DNA from 3 places in the Lysinibacillus sp. NPDC059133 genome. Region 2 is predicted to be linked to each of the others. Evidence: riboswitches for the same ligand, from Rfam matches in the RefSeq annotation. Region 2 holds a riboswitch; each other region holds the start of a gene.
What was found. Region 2 has a riboswitch for magnesium ahead of ACFXN8_RS20840 (magnesium transporter CorA family protein). Riboswitches for the same ligand answer to the same signal wherever they lie in the genome.
Positions count from the first base shown of each region.

Region 1: it holds a riboswitch for magnesium, as region 2 does, so the genes downstream of both, mgtE (magnesium transporter) here and ACFXN8_RS20840 (magnesium transporter CorA family protein) in region 2, are expected to answer to the same signal.
Region 3: it holds a riboswitch for magnesium, as region 2 does, so the genes downstream of both, mgtE (magnesium transporter) here and ACFXN8_RS20840 (magnesium transporter CorA family protein) in region 2, are expected to answer to the same signal.

Region 1 is NZ_JBHZDH010000002.1:39,450-49,306, reverse strand. Features, by position in the region: gene ACFXN8_RS01525 (carcinine hydrolase/isopenicillin-N N-acyltransferase family protein) at 1-834, shown strand, start outside; gene ACFXN8_RS01520 (class I SAM-dependent methyltransferase) at 1,334-2,146, shown strand; gene ACFXN8_RS01515 (DUF5071 domain-containing protein) at 2,311-2,697, shown strand; M-box (ykoK) riboswitch at 2,701-2,863, shown strand; gene mgtE (magnesium transporter) at 3,123-4,481, shown strand; gene ACFXN8_RS01505 (BlaI/MecI/CopY family transcriptional regulator) at 5,147-5,506, shown strand; gene ACFXN8_RS01500 (M56 family metallopeptidase) at 5,518-6,807, shown strand; partial or broken gene ACFXN8_RS01495 (MFS transporter) at 7,143-7,934, shown strand; partial or broken gene ACFXN8_RS26505 (DUF3231 family protein) at 8,445-8,564, opposite strand; partial or broken gene ACFXN8_RS01490 (helix-turn-helix domain-containing protein) at 8,883-9,857, shown strand, end outside.
Region 2 is NZ_JBHZDH010000051.1:9,049-12,177, reverse strand. Features, by position in the region: gene ACFXN8_RS20845 (magnesium transporter CorA family protein) at 36-986, opposite strand; gene ACFXN8_RS20840 (magnesium transporter CorA family protein) at 1,008-1,937, opposite strand; M-box (ykoK) riboswitch at 2,185-2,359, opposite strand.
Region 3 is NZ_JBHZDH010000024.1:38,511-48,367, reverse strand. Features, by position in the region: gene ACFXN8_RS14145 (transposase) at 1-630, opposite strand, end outside; partial or broken gene ACFXN8_RS14140 (ATP-binding cassette domain-containing protein) at 743-1,110, shown strand; gene ACFXN8_RS14135 (alpha/beta hydrolase) at 1,180-2,202, shown strand; gene ACFXN8_RS14130 (Ger(x)C family spore germination protein) at 2,477-3,634, shown strand; partial or broken gene ACFXN8_RS14125 (nucleotidyltransferase domain-containing protein) at 3,733-4,035, opposite strand; gene mgtE (magnesium transporter) at 4,701-6,059, opposite strand; M-box (ykoK) riboswitch at 6,313-6,478, opposite strand; gene ACFXN8_RS14115 (AcpB/EbpR/MafR family transcriptional regulator) at 6,785-8,272, opposite strand; gene ACFXN8_RS14110 (HD-GYP domain-containing protein) at 8,417-9,019, shown strand; gene ACFXN8_RS14105 (HAMP domain-containing methyl-accepting chemotaxis protein) at 9,773-9,857, shown strand, end outside.

The DNA.
Region 1 (9,857 bases), on a different contig from region 2:
GGAAGTTTGACCGTTTCACAGATTGGAAAGGAAAATCCGAATGGCGGTATTAATGAAAAAGGTCTTGTTGTGGAGCAGACCACTCTTTGGCAAACTGAATATCCTGCTTCTGACGTACGTCCTGCGGTAAACGAGTTACAATGGATTCAATATTTGTTAGACACATGTAGTACGGTTCAAGAAGTCCTGGAAGTAGCCCCGTCCATTCGAATTGACCAGAGTACATCTAAATTACACTATCTGATTGCAGACAGAAGTGGAGAACATACAATAATAGAATTTTTTAATGGAGAAATGACCTTCTACAGGGAAAAATCGATATTTCCAATAATAGTAAATTCTCCTTATGAAGAAGCGTTGAAAGAAATCGAGAGTGGAAAAACAAATTGGTCTGATTGTGATGAATATCACGAGAACTCAATGCAACGGCTATTAACAGTTTCAAAAAGATTGCAAGAAAATCTAAATCTTGTCGATGTAATTGATTTTACTTTCGAAGTATTAACCTCTGCAAAGCGTGAGGATACAGTCTATAGTCTTGTGTATGATATTAACCGAATGGAAGTTCATGCTTATACCAACCAAAATCCCGAGAGAAAAACTATAAAAATGGTTGATTTTGATTTTGCCAATGGATCACTTTCTCGATCTGTCGATCTTCAGCGTCTTAGAGCAAAAAATGTTACTGAACAATTTGAAACTTACAATACAGAATTTAATTATAATGCTGTGAATTCATTTTTTAGAAACCCAACATTGACTGCAATATTTAAATGGAAAATTTCAGATGAGATGGTTCAATTTTTAGCTCGCTACCCTGATTCATTTTCTTAGTTAGCTAACGAATACCCCTGTAAAATTATTTCGAGGTCTTCTGGAACTATAGAGGTACTTTAACAATCAGAAATAGAGGTACAAAAAGTAGCATCGGGTCAAGTTGGTTTGATGTACAGTTAGACTCTAAAAGAAGATTAAAAGGCTTAGGAGTTATTCCTAAGCCTTTTTGGAGGTTTTCAATGAAAGAAAAGTTATAAATATAGCGTCAAATGGCTTTACATGTATGGTAATAAGTGAAATATGAAACCATTCCTAAAATCCATTAGATTCTTAGGGGTAGATGATTTCTTATTGGATATTTATATTATTATCACTATGAGGATTGTGAAGAAATGCACTTAAACTCCCATGAAAGAACTTAATCATCTTTCATTTTCTGTGGTGAAGAGCTGATTTTTGCGCTTCATTGATGGCTAACGGGGCAGGTTAGTTGAAGAAGGACTTGAATACTTTTTACCGAAATTAATAGGTAAAAAAGATGGAGAGGGCGGAAATTATGAGTAAGATAATTAACTATTACAATCAATTTGATGAGTGGGGAAGACTTGAACGTGAACCTATTGAATTCCAAGTAAATTGGCATTATATAAAGAAATATATGCCCAAAAAGGGATACATCCTTGATAATGGGGCTGGACCAGGAAAATATTCAATGGAACTTGCCAAAGATGGATATAAGGTAACATTGGCCGATTTAACACCAAGGTTAGTTGAAGTTGCTAAAAATAAAGCAAAAGAACTTGATTTAGAAGGACGGTTTGAAGGGTTTTATACAGCTGATGCTAAAGAACTTAATATGTTTAAAGAAGAACAATTCGACTCTTCATTAATGCTTGGCCCTATGTACCATTTACAGAAGGAAAATGACCGTATTAAGGCAGTAAAAGAATTAAAAAGAGTGACAAAAAAGGGTGGGCTGGTTTTTGTTGCTTTTATGCCAAGAATTAGACACATACTTACATCCCTATTATTTCCAGAGAATTGGAGACCAAACGATAACTTGGATAACATAATTCAGTTTTCTCAAACAGGTTGCTTTAATCATGCAGATAAGGGACGTTTTACAGGTGCGTATTATTTTAATATTGAGGACATAAAACCTTTTATGGAATCGCAAGGATTTGAAACATTATTAGATTTAATTGGTTCAAATCCAGGAGTTATTTTAAACAACGATAGTTGGAATTACTGGAAAGGAAAGGGTGAAGAGGAAGTAAATAAAATCATTAATTTAATAAAAGAAAAAGCGACAGACCCATATATTCTAGGGATTTCATCTCACCTACTATACATCGGTATGAAAAAGTAACCTTAGTATTTTCCTTATTCAACGAACGGGGTGCTTTACTTGAAGATCATTGAGTTGCGTAGGCAGCTCTTTTTTTCTTATTGAACTAACGGCGCAGATTAGTTCAATAAAGACTGATACAATAAATAGATTGCCATGTATAAAAATCTAAGGGAGAGATGCATATGGAAAACTTTGAATATCTTTTGCCAAGACATAAGCATGATAATGATAGAGTAGAAATGATTGAAAAAATGGATAGAGATAAAATATTGCCTTTACTGCCTAACCTCCTTGAATGGATTCAAGATATGAATTGGCCAGTAGCACCAAGCGTATTAGAATTACTATTAACTTTTCCAGAAGAAATTGTCCCACATGTGCAAGATGTTTTATCTTCAGATGACGAAAACTGGAAGTGGTTTATTTTACACTTTTTGGTTATTGAATTGCCAGTAGAGTCAAGAGTTCAGTTTAGAGAGTATTTAACAAGAGTTGCTGAAACACCTACACATAATGAACTCGCAGAAGAACTTGATGAAATCGCAAAAGAGATTTTGGAAACAATCTAAAAAAATATCCCTTTTCAAGAGGCTCCTGTGTAGGAGATATGCTACTGCCCAAAAATGTCGAAAGACGCCAATGGGTCAACAGAAACCATCGACATAAGGTGGTTTTTAATGTAGCTGGCTCTGTCCTATGCCACACAGTGCTAAAGCTCTATGAATGGAGGAGTAGATTAGCTACAATTAATTTGTTGTGCAATCAATGTACGTATATAGTACCGTGTAAACACCTTCATTCGTTATGAAGGTGTTTTATTTTTTTGTGAGGTGAGGAAAATGGATAACTATTCAGAACCAGACTCGAAGTATTATAAAAATGAACTAAATACACAGAATATCCATGAGGAATTTTAAATTATCTTTCTTAACGAATGTCTTATCGTTGGGGGAATATTCTTTTATTCCTCAATGAAGGAGTAGTGGTTGTTAAAATGATTAAAAACATGCCAGAAGATCAAATAACGCTTCAAATTATTAAGGCATTAAAAGAAGGAAAACAGAAAGAGTTCCAAGCAATATTAAAGGAACTCCAACCTTATGATATTGCACGGATTTTTGAGGGGTTACCAGAAAAACATCATACACGTTTCTTATTGTTTCTTACTCCTGAACAAATCGCTGAACTCATTCAAGAGCTTGAAAAAGTACATCAATTAAAAGTTCTTAATAAATTAGGGATCGAAAAATCAGGACAGGTAATGGATTTAATGGATAATGATGATTTAGCTTCATTGTTAGAAAACCTATCTCCTGATAAAATTGAAGAACTTCTTTCAGGTATGAAGCAAGAAGAATCAAAAATTGTTCAAAATATAATGAATTATTCTCCTGAAACGGCAGGACGAATAATGACAAACCGTTTTGTGTGGATTCCTCAACACTATACTATTCGAGAATCAGTTGATAAACTTAAAACATTTGCAGAATTCTCGGAAACGATTAACTATTTATATGTAATTGATAATGATAAAAAATTAGTAGGTGTTGTATCCTATCGAGATTTAATAATAAGTGATGAATTTGAAAAGATTCAGGATATTATGTATAGCAGAGTGATCTCCGTTTCTGTTGAAACGGATCAAGAAGAAGTAGCTCGTGTAATAGAGCGTTATGATTTTTTATCAATTCCTGTTGTTGAAAAAAATAATGAATTAGTAGGAATAGTAACAGTTGACGATATTATTGACGTTGTTATCAAGGAAGCAAACGAAGATATTGAAAAACTTTCGGCATCTGGTAAAGCCATTGATTTTGACACGAAGGCACACGTGGCTGCGTATCGCCGACTTCCCTGGCTTATTTTACTTTTATTTATCGGATTAGTTTCAGGGACCATTATTAGTGGTTTTGAGGAAACATTATCCAAAGTTGTCGCACTTGCGTTCTTTATGCCTATGATTGCTGGTATGACTGGAAATACGGATACTCAATCATTAGCTGTTGTAGTAAGAGGTCTAATTACTACCGATACTAATAAAGGAGTAGTTTTTAAACTTATTATTAGAGAACTTAAAGTTGGATTGATTATTGGCATTACCTGTGGAATATTAATCTCGATTATAGCCTATATTTGGCAAGGAAATCCGGTTTTAGGTTTAGTTGTTGGAAGTTCATTAGTTGTGACTCTAATTATTGGGACTTTAGCTGGGACCATTATTCCTTTAATCTTATATAAATTTAAAATCGATCCAGCAGTGGCGTCTGGTCCATTAATTACAACACTAAATGATATACTATCCTTAATTATTTACTTTGGCATTGCAACAATGTTTATTTCAAAATTGATGTAGAAAAACCACGATTAACTGCTGCTCCCCGTGGTATTCTTTAAGAAATAAATCTTAACTAAGCTCATTTATCAAGATTTGTTAAGTTAACGGTGGCTATAACTCAATAAGCATGTGCCTGGCTTCAAGAATTTTTTTATTGATCTTCAACAATCGGGCGCCATTGTTGAATAAACCTTAGATTTTTAAATGACTTTATTGTTATATTTTTATGTATTGTAAAGTATATTATATCGAAAATTAAACAACTATATTTTAACCCCGTCCTAATTAGGTTTTAAATTAAAAATTTTATTGTCTTTTTACCATCAAGGACATTAAAATAGTAACTCGCAAATAAAATTTTATGTGAATTTTGAACAAAAAAAAGAGTGAAAAAGAAAGCGTCAACTGAAAAAAATAAATGTAATTTGTACTTCAAGTGACAATGGAAACAGCTTTCAGTGTAAAGATGTAAAACGTGAATAGAGGAATTTTTCATCAAAATAACCAAGTGCTCATAATTTTTATATGAGTACCTGGTTATTATTTTTATAACCTTTTATGCCCTTAAAATGGGTTCTCTCCACAGACTATCTCAATAGTCTTGACAATTACAGACTATCGCAGTAGTATTAGTGTGTGGCAAACTATTGCAATAGTCCACTTAAGAAAAGGAGCATGCGCGTATGCAAGTTAAATTGTTTGATTCGGAATTACAAGTCATGAATATTTTATGGGAAGAAGGCGATTTGACAGCTAAACAGCTCTCACAAATGTTAAACGAACGAATAGGTTGGAATAAAAATACCACCTATACCGTCATAAAAAAATGTATAAAAAAAGAGGCCATTGAAAGAATTGAACCTAACTTTATCTGTCATCCAATCATCAGAAAAGAACAGATACAAGAACAAGAAACGACGGAATTGATTGATAAAATATTTAATGGTTCTAAATCTTTACTATTCGCATCCTTACTAGACAAGAAAAACATGTCCGCGAGTGAGATCGAAAAATTAAAGCAAATTGTTAAAGATCTTGAGTGAGGAATTATGATATGAGTATTCTCAACATGAGTGTAGACGCATCTCTCCTCCTCATCATTGTGTTATTGATGAGGATGTTAGTAAGAAATAAAGTGCCAAAGCAAACATTTTTAATTCTTTGGGGATTCGTTGCATTTAAACTACTCATCCCCTACTCTTTTTATTCAAAGTTGAGCATACAGCCTATACTGAAAAACTTATTTGTTACGCTCACTCACTCAAATGATTCGGAAAGTATGCACCATACAATCGAAATCGCACAAACATCAAACGCATTTTCTCATCAGCTTTTGCTTGTGATGACAAGCGATTCCGTCCAGTACCTTTGGGCATGTGGGGGTATCGGAGTTTTGCTATTCTTTATAGTGGCCTATGTTAGATTTTATAAAGAATTTAAAACTGCCATCCCAGTGAAGAATAATGAGTATCTCGATCGATGGCTAAACGATCATAAATTAAAAAGAACGATTCAAATTGCAGTATCAGATAGAATTAAAACCCCGTTAACATATGGAATCTTTAAACCAGTCATCTTATTGCCGAAATCAACAAATTGGGAAGATGCTGCAAGTATTCAGTTTATTCTCACGCATGAATTAATTCATATTAAACGCTTTGACGTTTTGTGGAAAGTAATTTTAACGATTATGGTAGCTTTGCATTGGTTTAATCCCTTAGTTTGGCTTATGTATTTTTTAGTAAACAGAGACATTGAATTGTCTTGCGACGAAAGGGTTATTAGACAGTTTGGAGATAAGGCAAAGTCAGCATATGCATTATCTCTCATCAATATGGCAGATGAAACCAATAAGGTTACGCCGCTTTGTAATCATTTTAGTAAAAATGGGATTGAAGAAAGGATTGTGTCCATTATGACCTTAAAGAAAAAGTCGGTTTTAGGAACAGCATTAGCGTGTACATTAGTCATTGGAGGGATGACCGTCTTTGCGGCAACTGGCCAAGAGCCACCAACGCTGAAAGAAGGCAAAGAACAAAATACAGTTATTGTTACTGATGCATCAAATAGTACGACGGAACCTCATGTAATCGCAACAAATAAAGGCAAAGAACGAAATGCAGTTATTGTTACTGATGCATCAAATAGTACGACGGAACCACAGGTAATCGCAACAAATAAAGGCAAAGAACAAAATACAGTTATTGTTACTGATGCATCAAATAGTACGACGGAACCACAGGTAATCGCAACAAATAAAGGCAAAGAACAAAATGCAGTTATTGTTACTGATGCATCAAATAGTACGACGGAACCACGTGTAATCGCAACAAATAAAGAATAAATAAGTAATTCCAAAGACTAGTCCTGAAATCCGGGACTGGTTTTTCATTTACTCCATCATTTTTTCATAATAAAACTAAATGCCTTCCACTTTGTTGGTGTGGTTTTAAAATAAAGTTTGATAAGAAATCCTATTAGCTTTAAAGTTAATAAGATTTCTTATTTCACTAACGTGCTGGTTAGTTGAACAAGCCAAAGTAATAATTATAAGTTATAAAACAGTAGCGATAGAATTAGAACTTGATCATTCAATGGTAAGACATTGGGTTTCAGACAAGAGACTACTAAAGTGCCACAACAAAAGAATTTTATTACTTTTTGTAATATGGTTACTAAACAACACTTGGGGCTGTGGCAGGGCCAAATTTAGTAGATTTTATGGGTAAATTTGCTGTTTCTATTGGTGTGCCGGCGCTTACGGGTCCATTTATCTTATCAGCAGCAGCATATATCTTAGCAGGTCTTGTTCTTTTTGTTATGTTACGTCCTGATCCATTAGAAATTGCAACAATGATAGAAGCGCACAAACAAAAAAATGAGCATGAAAATAAGGCAGAATCCTTAAATAAAAAAGCTCTAAATAAAAGGGGTCTTACAGTAGGTGCAACGGTGATGGTACTTACTCAAATTGTAATGGTTGCTATCATGACTATGACACCAGTACATATGAAACATCATGGTCATGGTTTATCGGAAGTAGGAATTGTTATAGGATTCCATGTAGGCTCAATGTATCTTCCATCGCTCGTAACAGTAATTCTTGTTGATAAAATCGGACGAACAGCTATGAGTATTGCTTCAGGAGTGACTTTGTTATTTGCTGGTTTATTAGCGGCATTTGCACCGAGCGATTCTATGGTTCTTTTAATCATTGCTCTTTCTTTACTTGGATTAGGGTGGAACTTTGGCTTAATTAGTGGTACTGCACAAATAGTTGATTCAACTGAACCTTCCACTAGAGCAAAAACACAAGGAAAAATAGACGTTTTAGTTGCACTAGCAGGAGCTTCTGGTGGTGCTCTCTCAAGTAGGATAGTAGCTAATGCAAGCTATGCAACATTATCTTTAGCTGGAGGTCTATTATCTTTAATCCTTATTCCAGTTGTCATTTTGTCAAGAAAAGCTTGAGATAAGTTATATGATACTAAAAATGGTTACTAAAATAGCTTCAAAGTAACCAATGCAATCTTTTTTAAAACATGCAGTGAAATCAAGAATTTAGAGTGAATTTAAATAAAACTATATAAAAAACAACTTAATTTAAGGTTCTTTTGTTGGCATTCGGTACTCCGAAATGTAAATCAAAAGAACCTTTTCTTCTTGATAAAAACAAATAACTATGTAATTAGTTATTTGTTTTATCATCTGCTTCTGTTTGATGACATGCCTTAACTACCTCATTAAAGGCTTCTAAAATTTCCTCGATCGTATCTCGCTTCGAGTCATTCAAAACAATAGGAATAAATTTATTATTACCATCTATGATTCTATTACTAGTTATAAAAGCTTGTGTGGGAATTTACTTTGTAATCTTGATTACCATGAAAATATGTCTATAGCATTACCTCGTTATACATTTTATTAATAAAAAACCCCCAGTATAAAACGGGGGAGACAGATTGTCAGGTTAAATAAATATTATCTTTCCGGATAATCTACATGTAATGGCGGTGGAACTAACCAACCTTTACTTTTATTAAGACGTAACAATTTTGCGCCAAGTTGTGCTTTACTAACGTGGAATTGAGCGTACGTTAGACAATATCATTTCTACAATTATAGGATGTGGTCAAAAATCCCCATCAACCATTTCTATTAACATAATTCCGTGAATTTACACTCCAACCAAGTATTATTGCTAATAGGGATTATTTTTTTATGACATAGCCAATTCAATAACACTAAATTCTCTTAGCCAACGGTTGGAATACAAAAAGTGTTTACGTATGCTGAACGAATTTTTGTGTATCAATGGATTTGTTGCCTAACAGTTGATTTTATCTATTAAAATAAAATAGAACTCCATTGGAATCGACGGTAAAATACATTTTAATAACAGTATAGGGAGTGAAAATGATGAGAGAAATAAGTATTGCAAAAGTTATTACAGCAAAAAGAAAAGAAAAAGGTATCACACAGGATAAACTTGCTGAGTATATCGGTATATCGAAGGCTTCCGTATCCAAATGGGAGACGGCTCAAAGCTATCCGGATATCACCCTGCTGCCGAATTGGCAACCTATTTTAATATAAGCATTGATGAACTCATTGGCTATCTCCCGCAAATGACAAAAGAGGATATAAAGAAAACGTACTCCCGACTGGCTGAGGATTTTAGCAGCAAGCCTTTTGATGAAGTACTTGACCAATGTCGTGCAATTATAAAGAAATATTACTCTTGTTTTCCCCTGCTACTGCAAATGGCCAAATTATTTATCAATCATTTTGTCCTTGCTACAGAAAGAGAAAGGCAGGAAGCACTGTTACAGGAGGCCATTGATTTATGTATCCGGATTAAGAAGGAAAGTGATGATATTTGGATCGGGAAGCAAGCAAATTCATTGGAAGTGCTATGTTATATCATCTTAAATCAACCGGTGGAAGCTTTGGAATTGCTTGACGAAACGATGAAGCCGCCGATTAGTGATAACTTTTTACTCTCCAAAGTCTATCAAATGACCGGAGATATGGAGAAGGCAAAGGAAGCTTTACAGGTCAGTCTGTATCAACATCTCCACGGCCTTCTTGCGCCGGCACATTCATACTTGCTGTTGGTTGCCAATCGACCTGAAAAATTTGAACTGGCACTTGAACGTTTTATCGAAATTTCAAAAGTCTTTGAAGTTGAAAAACTGGACCCTAATTTGGTGTCGTTGCTATATTTGGCCGCAGCACAAGGTTATATGATGCAAAATAAACCGGAAAAAGCATTGGAAATGCTCGAAAAATACACTTACATTTGTACGAACCTCCTTTTACCGTACGAATTGAAAGGAGATTCCTTTTTTGACAGTATTGAGAACTGGCTGAAGGATTATGATATTGAAGCTC
Region 2 (3,129 bases):
ATAACACAACCTTTCTTACGTACTATCTGAATATATTAGAAACGCAAAAATTTTGATTTGTAAAATACGTAGAAGAGACTTCCACTGATTCCTACCATTAGTCCAATAACTACTAAGAACATGAATGGCTGATCTTCATAGGGCAATGGGACGTTCATCGAGAAAACACTTCCAATTATAGTCGGAATCATTAGTACAAGCGTAAGAGTAGTCAGTATTTTCAAAACACTATTCAGATTATTATGAGTGATTGCTGCGTACGCATCCATAAGACCACTTAAACTAAGACTTCGCATTTCTGTTACTTCCGCTGCTTGTTCAATATCTACGAGCGCATTATGCAACATTTGTTGATCTTCTACGTATAGCTTTATATCCTGCCCTTTGGAAAGGTGTAAAAAGACATTGCGCATAGCTCGTAAAGATGTTGAAAAATATACTAAACTTTTATTAATATGAATCAGACCAAAAAGCTCTCGATTGTTATGTGATTCTTTTAATTCTCGCTGTAATCGTCCAACCTGCGCTTTTATACGCTTGAGAAAATCGAGATACGATTGAGCAATCGCTTCAAATAGAAGTAATGTTATTCGAGTCTTCATATGCGTTTGAAATGTTCCATATTTTCCTGAAAATATGTCTCTACATAATGGATTGTCTTCTTTTGTGACAATTATTAAATGGTCCTTTACATGAATAATCCCGATTGGTATCGTACGATAAGGAATTTCCTCGTACAAACGTTCCTCATTCATCACAACAGGAGAATTAAGAATGATGACCATTGACGAATCTTCTTTTTCAATCCGAGGTCGCTCATTGATGTCTAAGGAATCACGAATAAAATCTTTCGGAACATTAAGTTTATTTGAAATTTGAGAAATTTCAGCATCTGTCGGATCCACAAGATAGAGCAACGTGTTGTGAACAATATCAGATACCTGTTGTAATTGACCTATTGAATTACTTTGATATATCGTAAGCATCTTTTCTCCTCACTTTCTCTTCTAAAATAGCCGTTTTTTATAAAATACCCAACCTGTCAACAAGCTAATGACTGCAGAGATTGACATTAGTACTGCTAATGCATATGCACCATCTTGCTTTGGTAATGGGAAATTCATCCCATAAATTGTTGCGACCATCGTCGGAAACGTCAAGATAATCGTAAATGCAGTTAAAACTTTCACTACAACACTAAGGTTAATTTCAATCGCCGCAGAATATGCATCCATCATATTACCTAAATTTTCGTTGTAAATTTTTGATGTATCAAGAGCTTGTTGCATCTCATTAAGAGTGTCTTGCATCCGTTTTTCATCTTCTTCATTCATTTCAAGTACTCTTGACAATTTCCTCATCATTACAAGATTTACTGTTAACGCCTTTATGAAATAAACAAGACTCTTATTTATATTGAGTAAAGTATACACTTCACTGTTCTTGATTGATTTTTGTATTAATTTTTCAGATACAATAACTTTTTGATTAATATCATCAAGGCATCGTAAACAATAACGGGCCGAAATAAGCAACAATTGTAAAATAAAAGATACGTTTATATTGTTATTAAAATTCTTATCGAGAATTTTGCTAAATTCCTGTAAAATCGGATGATTAACGCGACAAATTATTACAATTACTTCACTTGTTTGAATAATACCGATTGGAATTGTCCTATATGGTATAGTTTCACCATTTGGCATTTTTAAGGGTACATTGACAATCAGTAATAAATCATTTCCGCTTTTTTCTATTCGTGATCGTTCATCAATATCAAGGGAGTCACTAATAAAGTCAGTTGATACTCCAAGTCGATTAGCAACATACTGTATATCCTCTTCGGATGGTTCAGTGAGATATACACAGCTACCCTGAACGATCTTAGGCTGTTCTTCCAGTAGCCCTTCTTTGCTTCTTTTATAGATTTTAAGCATTGAATCGCCCTCCTAATCTGCTGAATTAAAACAGATTTAAGTTTTTTACTCCTACTATCTTCATCGGTCGGACTCGGACTCTCCATTTTGACCCCCTCCTTTCTAAAAATGAACTCTTTTACCCCTGCTAAAAGGATTTAATCGATATGGCATTATGCAATAAGGATCTTTTTGGAAATTAAAAAACCCTCTAGGAGTCCTAGAGGGTTTAAAAAGTGCACAAAAATAAGCAGCACAAAAAAGCACTTTCGATTCCCCCTAGTCGAGTTTTAGCACTATACACCGTAAAGAGATGAATTTATCTCTTAGCCACCTTATGAAAAGCCTTAATCCGGCAATTCCTGTTCTACCCATGGGCATCTTTCGATATTTCTGGGCAGTGGCCTATGTTTGTATAGGAGCCTCACCTAACGAGGTTTTATTTAATTTCTTCGCAATCGTAAGCCGTATTTTTTGATTTGTCAAGAGTCAAAAAATTTTTTTTAGGTTTTTTTTATTACGAATTCCCGTGCGAAATAAGAAATAAACGGAGTAGAAATTTGCGGTTGTTTACGAAAAAAATTTTCTCAAACAAAACAGATAAAGAGCTTTCGTAATACTTTACTCTAATCAATTATGCCTCGGCATAATCTCGTAGCTCACATATTACCAAAAAGATTCCAGTAAACTTTGCTCCGTAACGAAAGTAGAGAGACAAAAAGCAATTGCCCCTCTCCACTCTATGTATTTTCATCGATTTTTGTATTGATCCTATTTAGATTTTTTGTTCAGCAGTTTTAAATAAAAAAACTTACGTATTCTGAAAAGGGCTTAACAACTGTTACAGAGGCTATTGATTATCGTAAATTACAAATTTATAAATTTTAAATTCGAAAAATCTCTACCCCACAATTTGATTAAGTAAAAATTGTAAGCATAAAAATATGGCTCATCAAATAGAGGATTTACAAGACCCTGGAGCGAGCCAGTAGGCGAGGGAAGGGTAAAGAGGAATTACGTCTCTGTGATACGCATTCGTAGCCAATATCATTTTGCCCCAAGTGGCTAATCGGACCCCCAGACGGAACAGAAATCCTCCCATGTTATGATGATGCACCGAAAATACACTATTTCCCTGATACCATTTTTTAAGGTTTTTTCTTTTGAACAGTTGTTGACAACCAAAATTATTCGGAGTACAATTCACTTGAAA
Region 3 (9,857 bases), on a different contig from region 2:
GGGCACATCTTGCCACAGTGTCTCTAGTGGTGTATCAAGTTGATGCCTAATTTCCTTTTCATAAGTCGACTGATTGGCTTCGATTTCTGCTTGTTTCGTAAGCCAATCCTCGCGTTCTTCTTTCGATTTTCGTCCGCGTTTTTTGGGCGGTGCAGGCTCTTTTTTCTCAGAAGGCTTCGCTGCATCGCGTGATTCGAAATGTGTGGCATCGATTGCGAGGTGCTCATCACAAAGAAAGCCTTCAATAAAAGCTGTTTCAATCAATGTATCTTGCATGTAATCGAGGACATCTGATTGACTAATCACATCGATCATACGCGAATAAGACGCTTCAGAAGGCACAACATCTGAAACAAGAAAACCACAATCTAAGCGGAATAAAGGATCATTGACCAAGCGTTTGATTAAATCCTTGATCGTTGGAATACGCTCGACAATACGAATAATCAGTGATTGGATCATCGCACCATAGTTTAGTTCACGTGGGGCACCACGTAATGTTCTTTTTAAAAATAACTGAAAAATAGGTTGTACGTCAAAAGTGGCAAAAATCGTATCAAAACGACGGGAACTTTCCATTTCCAACAATTCTTGGATGTCAAATAGGCTCATTTGTTTTACAATAGTCATAGGGCATTCACCTCATTCAGTATGTTAGTTTCGTCGCTACCATTATACCGAATTTGGGGAGGTGCCCGTTTTTTATTGTTTCAGAACCCCTGATGCTAAAGGGATTAGAATTATGAAATTAACTCAAATAAGTAATATAAGCAAAAAATTTAAAGGTTTTTCTATTGAAAATCTTGACTTACAGGTGAAGAAAGGGTACATAACAGGATTTGTCGGGGCAAATGGTGCCGGAAAATCGACAACAATAAAAATGATAATGAATTTATTGAAGCCAGATACTGGGAAAGTTAAAGTTTTTGGGTTGGACTACAAAATACATGAAAAAGTAATTAAAGAGCGTATTGGGTTTGTATATGATGGAAATGTATTTTTTGAAGGGTTGAACTTAAAGTAAGGCTAATTGTTGGTCCAGCCTATAGAAGCTGGGATGATGCACTGTTTTATCAATATGTAGAAAAATTCAATTTACCATTAAATAGGCATCCCCCCTCTTCTTTTTCCGTCAAGTGAATTTCATATAAATACGTAATGAGGTAAGGGTAATTCAATTTGAAAACTAAAAAAAGTTTTTATAAGAAAAAAAAACGATGGATGATTCCAGTTTATATTATTGTCATTCCTATATTGCTTATATTTATAATTGGTCAGTTTACACCTGTACTTAATACCTTTATAATCAAGCAGCTTTTTGAAGCTGATTCTTTTGCATCCCCTAAGGATATTGAAACAATAAAAAGGCAAGTCCATGTTGAAAAAGATATTATTTACGATAAACATGGAGTTGAGAATAGTCTTTTAGATATTTATTATCCGAAAAATATTAAGGGAGAACTCCCTGTTATCATGTGGATACATGGCGGTGCATTTGTATCAGGTAGTAAGGAACAAACGCAAGAATATGGAATGGCATTAGCCAATGAAGGATATGTTGTAGCAAATATAAACTATGCTATTGCACCGGGACAAAAATATCCGGGGCCAATCATACAAACTAACCAAGCTCTTAAATATATACAGGACAATGTTTCGAAATATGGCGGCAATATGAATCATTTATTTATTGGCGGTGATTCAGCAGGGGCTCAAATTGCCAGTCAAACTATTGCGATAATAACTAATGAAGCTCTAGCAAAATCAATGGATATTCAACCTACTGTTGATAAAAAACAGTTAAAAGGTGCTCTTTTATTCTGTGGAGTTTATAACATGGATAAAATAGGTGCTCAGTCATCTCCAATAATAAAAAAAGGTATCCAGTCAGTATTTTGGGCATATACAGGAAAAAAAGATTTCAAGTCCTTCTCTAGACTAGATGAGATGTCTACAGTTAAACATGTAACACCTAATTACCCACCTACCTTTTTGACAGTTGGAGATACAGATCCACTAGCCCCACAATCAACAGAGCTTATAGATGTTCTCAAAATGAATGGTGTAGAAGTAGAAAGTGTTTTATTTGACGGAACAAATACTGACCTAGGTCATGAGTATCAATTTGATTTTACTACTACACACGCTGAACAAACACTAGGGAAAACGATTGCCTTCTTGAAAAAACATAGTGGGAAATAGACCAATAAACATAGTATTTCTATCCCCGAATAAAAGTTCACTTACCAATTATTTCTTATTTTTAATAATTTGAATCAATATCCTAACCTAAAACCGATTTCCATATAGGTAATCGGTTTTTTCTTTTTAGAAAATAACTTTTCCTTAAAACCTTATTTTTTAAATCATCTACTGAACTTTCCCTTAAAATTTTTTAAAAGACCCTTTTATTTATAATTCTCTTCATTTTTGCCAAACTAAATAAAATATGTATTGATATTTAAGGTGGAGAGAAATGAATAGGACAATTAAGGGCTTTTTTATATTAACCGTAACACTCCCTCTTCTATCTGGATGTTGGGATGAGATAGAACCCCAAAGAATGTACTATGTTAATGGGGTCGGGGTGGATTTTAAAGACAATCAATATGAAGTTTATCTACAATTAATTAACTTTAAAGACATAGCAAAATCTGAAACACCTTATGCTCGTGAAGCACCTGCAGAGATTGGATATGCTAAAGGGGAAACTATGGAAGAAGCTATTTATGAATTATATCGCTCCATTGATCAAGAAGTATTTTGGGGACATATGACCTATCTGATATTTACAGAAGAGGCTTTAAAACACGAGGAAGTTATTTCAGTTTTCGATACTTTTTCGCGATTTAGAGAAACAAGATATCAGATAAATGTTCACTTTACTCAAGACTCTCTAGAAGAAATTCTTTTGATAACACCTATTTTAAATAAACCATTAATTGATTCTAAATTAAGTCATCCATTAAACATCCGGAAATTAGAAGTATTTACAGAACCCGTTAGCTTAAGGAATCTTGTTATTGGTTTAAATGAACCTAGTCATGAAGTTAGTTTACCTTTGGTTTCGATTGATGAAAATTGGGAGACAACAAAAGAGCACCCTTCAAAAGAGACTACAATTAAGGGGATAGGAATACTTTCAAAAGATGGATTTAGGGGGGTAATTAAAGGTGATACCGCAAGAGGTGTTAACTGGATGCAGAATAAAAAGAATAGAGGAGACTTAACCTTTAAATTAGACAGTAATAAAAGTTTAACAGTAGATATTGAAAAAAAATATTTTGATGTTAAACCAATTATTAAAGGCAATCAAGTACAGTTTAAGGTTGATATTAAAGTCGATGTTATACTTAATGGTTTCAAAAGTAAGGCAACAGAAAATGAAATACGTAAGGAAGTTATTAAGAAAGTTAAAGAGGAAATAAAGGCAACCTACGAAGCAGGATTGAAGTTAGACGTTGATATTTATCGTTTATCCGAATACCTTTATCGAAACAACGTAAAAGCATGGAAAGCATTGGAGAATAACGGGAAAATCCCCTTGACTAAAGAATCAATTAAAAAAATAAATGTTCAAGTTGATAAAATAAAATCAGGTAGAAAAACATTTGAAACAACAATTAAAGAATAAATACAAAATGACCAGGCTCACAAAAAAATGTGATTACCTAGTCATTTGTATATAAGACTATCACTTATTTATAGTTGATAACCCTTTTTGGTTAAATTTTCGTACTTATCCAATACATCTGAGATAAACGTTCAACTGTTATGGTTAAAAAGTTGCTTATTTCTAATTTAATCCCATCTCCCGTTAGATAGGACAGACCCTCTTCCTCTTCATACGGATGATATGCCAAAATGTTTCCATCAACCTTTTGAATGGGGGAACTTTCGATCTTCCTCTTCTGGTGGTGTTGACCACAAAATATGCAATTCAATGTCCGAATTTTCATCCTGTAAGTTTCTTGAAATCGATCCTGCCAGGATTATAGCTTCAATTTTCGGGTTTTGCAAATAGACTTCTGCCATATCTTTTGGGGGCAGGTTTTAGTATGGTTTTGGAGACAGTCGGAATAGGATTAATAGGTTTCATTAAAGACGTAATTTAGTTTGAACATTGACTTTTTAGTATATTCTTTCAATTAATACCTTTGGTGTACCCAACGCCTACAAAGGAATCTTTTTAAAAAGACATTTAACAATAACTTTGAAATCACAAGATTATTTTGATGGAAAATCCCTCTATTTACGTTTTGCATCTTACACCGAAAGCTGTTGACATTGCCACTTGACGTATAAATTACATTTATTGATTTTTCAGTTAACACTTTCTTTTTATTCTTTACTTGTTCAAAATTCATGAAATTTTTTTGTGAGTTACTTTTTAAATGTCCTTTATGTAAAAAGACAATAAAGTTATTTAAAAACCTAAAAAACATGTATAACCCCGTTCTAATTTTAGGACGGGGTTAAAATATAGTAGTTTAATTTTCAATATAAGATACTTCACTAATAACAATAAAGTCGTTTTAAATCTAAGGTTTATTCAAAAATAGTGCTTGATTGTTGAAAATCAAGCGCTATTCTATTTAAGGTTCTTGAAGCTAGGCAGTCCTTTTTGAGTTATAGTCACCCATTTGCTTAACAAATCTTGATAAAGCTTAAAGAATACCACCAGGAGAGCAGTGAATTTTCTACATCAATTTTGAAATAAACATTGTTGCAATGCCAAAGTAAATAAGTAAGGATAGTATATCATTTAGTGTTGTAATTAATGGACCCGAGGCCACTGCCGGATCGATGTTGAATTTATATAATATTAGTGGGATAATGGTCCCGGCTAAAGTCCCAATAATTAGAGTCACAACTAATGAACTACCAACAACTAAACCTAAAATCGGATTTCCCTGCCAAATATAGGCTATAATCGAGATTAATATTCCACAGGTAATGCCAATAATCAATCCAACTTTAAGTTCCCTAATAATAAGTTTAAAAACTACTCTTTTATTTGTATCTGTAGTGATTAGACCTCTTACAACAACAGCTAACGATTGAGTGCCTGTATTTCCAGTCATCCCAGCAATCATCGGCATAAAGAAGGCAAGTGCAACAACTTTGGATAATGTTTCCTCAAAACCACTAATAATGGTCCCTGAAACTAATCCGATAAATAAAAGTAAAATAAGCCAGGGAAGTCGGCGATATGCAGCCACGAGTGCCTTCGTGTCAAAATCAATGGCTTTACCAGATGCCGAAAGTTTTTCAATATCTTCATTTGCTTCCTTGATCACAACGTCAATAATATCGTCAACTGTTACAATTCCTACTAATTCATTATTTTTTTCTACAACAGGAATTGATAAAAAATCATAACGTTCTATTGCACGAGCAACTTCTTCCTGATCCGTTTCAGCAGAAACGGAGATTACTCTGCTATACATAATATCCTGAATTTTTTCAAATTCATTACTTATGATTAAATCCCGATAGGATACAACACCTACTAATTTTTTATCATTATCAATTACATATAAATAGTTAATCGTTTCTGAGAACTCTGCAAAAATTTTGAGTTTATCAATTGATTCTCGAATAGTAAAGTGTTGAGGAATCCACACAAAACGGTTTGTCATTATTCGTCCTGCAGTTTCAGGGGGGTAGTTCATGATATTTTGAACAATTTTTGATTCTTCTTGTTTCATACCTGAAAGAAGTTCTTCAATTTTATCAGGAGATAGGTTTTCTAATAATGAAGCTAAATCATCATTATCCATTAAATTCATTACCTGTCCTGATTTTTCAATCCCTAATTTATTAAGAACTTTTAATTGGAGTACCTTTTCAAGCTCTTGAATGAGTTCAGCGATTTGTACAGAAGTAAGAAACAATAAGAAACGTGTATGATGTTTTTCTGGTAACCCCTCAAAAATCCGTGCAATATCATAAGGTTGGAGTTCCTTTAATATTGCTTGAAATTCTTTCTGTTTCCCTTCTTTTAATGACTTGAAAATTTGAAGAGTTATTTGGTTTTCTGTCATGTTTTTAATCATTTTAACCACTCCTTAATTGAGAAACAAAAACAAAATTCCTCTCAACGATAAAGCAATAGTTAAGAAAGATAATTTAAAATTCCTCATAAATATTCTTTGTATTTAGTTCATTTTTATAACATTTCGAGTTTGGTTCTGAATAGTCATCCATTTTCCTCACCTCACAGAAAAATAAAACACCTTCATAACGAATGAAGGTGTTTACACGGTACTATAAACCTACATTGATTGCACTACAAATAAATGTAGCAAATGTGCTCCTCCATTCGTAGAGCTTTAGCACTGTGTGGCATAGGACAAAGCCAGCTACATTAAAAACCACCTTATGTCGATGGTTTCTGTTGACCCATTGGCGTCTTTCGACATTTTTGGGCAGTAGCATATCTCCTACACAGGAGCCTCACCTAACGAGGATGTTTTGTTTGAAATTTCACTCTATAAGAATATCTTTGAAAAGTCAATGTTTTTATAAATGATTTAATATTTTTACACATTAGTATCTCTGTCTTAAGTAGCTATTGAATTGGATTCATTTTTTTATGACTTTGTCTCCTATTTAAATATATACCGTCTGCTAAACACGAAAAGATTCTGTATATCACAGGATTTTTTTAGCTATCAGATGTTAGAATTGCTGATTTCTGTAACTCTGATTAAATGAAAAATAAATCAATAAGTTCCTTTGTTGGCTTACATTACACAAAAGGAACTCTTAAATCACTTACTTATTCAAACTCTTTAGAAAGTTTCAAATGAATTAAAGTGAAAATTTCTTTTTGTACTTTATTCAGATCATGTGACAAAGGAATTGTATTAACGCAAATTAAAGGAGCGGATATATCTTTTAACCCTGAAATATTCGTGATAATTAAGTCATAATTTTTGGAAACCTCTCTGAAAGTACTTAGATTTAATTCCTCAATTATAAATGGCTTAATTAAATGTCCAAATTGATATACCATTATATTTTGTATGAACTCAGTGTGTTCTATGTCTGCATCACAAAATATTCCTACATGAAGTATCGGAACTTTACTTTTTAATGCACTCAATAAGTGTCCCCAATTTATAATCAATATGTATAACGTTTCCGTAAAAAAATTCGAAGTCCATTTAAATTCCTTATGAAATTGAAATTTCGTTAGCTCCTCTTTTAAAAACAATACAAAGTATGAAAATTCATGAGAAAAACGTTCTGAAAATAAACGTCTTTTATCATTTAAAATAAAACTTCGACCATAATTCATGGTTTGCAAATTATATAATTCCAAAATTATCTTTTCTTTTTCTTTATTTTGAATGGGTATATTTAATTTGGTTGCGAGACAATGCAAAAAAGAGTCGATTTTAGGGACAATTATCCATGCTTTATTTATTTTTTGTTGAATCATTCTTTCTAATGTTTCGTAGTTGAAGGCATATTGATTATTAAGTAAAGCAGAAAAGAGCTGTTGAACAGTTTCTTTGTTAAATTCAAGATTAAAAGTGTCTTTAAACCATTCACAAAACAATGTGTTATCAAAAATGCTTAGATCTAAATGATTTGGAAAATGTTCTGGAACAATTTTCTTGTGATGATTCTTTAATCGAATCACATTTACCATTGTCCAATTTTTAATTCTAATTAAGTCTGGGAAATTAGGTTGAATATGATTTGCTTGCATTACATGGAGGAATAATTTATCCAATACTTTGATTTGTGTGTCTTCAAATGGGGTATAAGTTACACCATACTTCTCATAAAAAAAATGAACCATAATAGATCTAATATTTTGTTCGTTCCCAATTATTTTACAAGGGTTTGTTACGATTTGTATTTCATACTTATTTAAAAAAGTATTCAATTTAGCAATAATCCGTCTCATAGTGGAAGAGCTTAGAAATAACTCATTTGCTATGGTTTCAATGTCGTATTTCTCTTCAAAAAATATGCGTTCGAGGAACAAAAATTCTGGACTTAAAGATAATACCTTTTGATAAATAAAATCTGCAGAATAATGATTTGGATAGGTAAGCATAACACCATTTTGAGATGTTTGAATTTGAAAGGGTTTAAATTCTGTATTTATTAACTTAATGTCATCACGTAGAACTCTTTCAGAGCAATTGAGTGCTTGAGCTATCACACTCAAAGTAATCCATCCATCCCTTTCATATAATTTCTCTAAAAATTGTAGTTGTCTGAGTAAGTTTTTATTCAAAAGTAAGCGCACTATTGTATTCCTTCCTTAGTTAACAAAATTCATTTGGTACATTTCAAATTATTCCGATTGTGAGGTATTTTTTGAAATGAAATATTGGTTTGGGTTTGATAACATTTTTTTATATTTAAATAGTTAAAGGAGATGAATATCTTGATGAATATCTTGATAAAAGATCTTTTAAGGTTACAGGATACATATACAAAGGAACATAGTGAAAGGGTGGCTGTATATGCCACGATTTTAGCTAAAGAAACAAAACGATATGATCAAGATGCCCTTAACAAACTTTTTAATTCATGTTTACTACATGATATAGGTAAAATAGGGATTCCAAATGAAATATTAAATAAAACAACCTATCCTCTCACTCAAAAAGAATATGATGTGATAAAGACGCACCCTCAAATAGGCGTAGATTTATTAAAAATGTTTCCTTCCATCGATGTCGACTTTTCTATTATTCGTTCACACCATGAAAAGTGGAATGGTAGTGGGTATCCTGATGGTTTAAAAAGAAGCGAGATACCTTTAAGTGCAAGAATTGTCTCTATTGCAGATGCATTTGATTCAATGACTTCTACGAGGTCGTATCGAAAAGCAATAGATCCAAAAGAAGCATATAATCGAATTATTGAAAGGAAGGGAAATCAATTCGATCCCGAATTAGTAAAAACCTTCCGAAAAATATATTCTTCGTGGGTTAAAATCATGAATTTTTATATATATTTAAATGTTATGAAACAAGCTAATCTATAAAATAGTTTTTGAAAAATTAAAATTTGTTGAACCCTTAACATGCCAAACTTATATTTAGTAACAAAATCTACTTAATATGGATAATAATCCAAAGGTAGAATATACGAATAACCGAGTAGAAATGGTATTTTTTTATATAAAGGGAGTCTTTTTCGGAATTTCCAATATTCGGAATGTTGAAAATTCTACGATTCCATTCAATATCAATACACCTGTGTATAAAAAGATATCATTATTTATTGAAAATACAAGAAACTTTTTAACAATTTTCTTTTCAAATAATGAAAAGATCTTTATAACAATTGTAATTAAAAGATTCAGTTATAGAGATAAATATCCTCCTGAGAAAAAACTACCTTTAATCAGCGAGAAGAAATATTTGCATATAAAGTCATTAAAGAATTTAAAAATATTTTAGATGATATATTAGAATCCACTTATTTATTCCCTAATTTTGCATTACAAAAAGACCATTTATCTTCAACACTTCTATTTTTATACTTAAACCCTAAGAAGCAGCTCTTAATAAGTACATAGAAAAAACATCGGATAGTTATGTACCTAGTAACAAAACAATAAACATTGTTTTACAAATTAAAGCGACTCTAATCAAGTATGGTGAGGAAACTAGTATTCCAAAAGGTAATGTTGGAAATGGGGATGTAGGGAAGGTTTGAGGGGCAGCATTCTTTTTTAGTCTAAAAAGAACAAAAAACACATTTAAAAACTAATGAAGACAAAAGGAGAACTGTTTTGAAAAAAATATTTAGAAGCTTTAGGGGGAAGCTGTACACATTATTTGCTTTTACCTTACTAATTCCTGTTATAACTGTAGGGA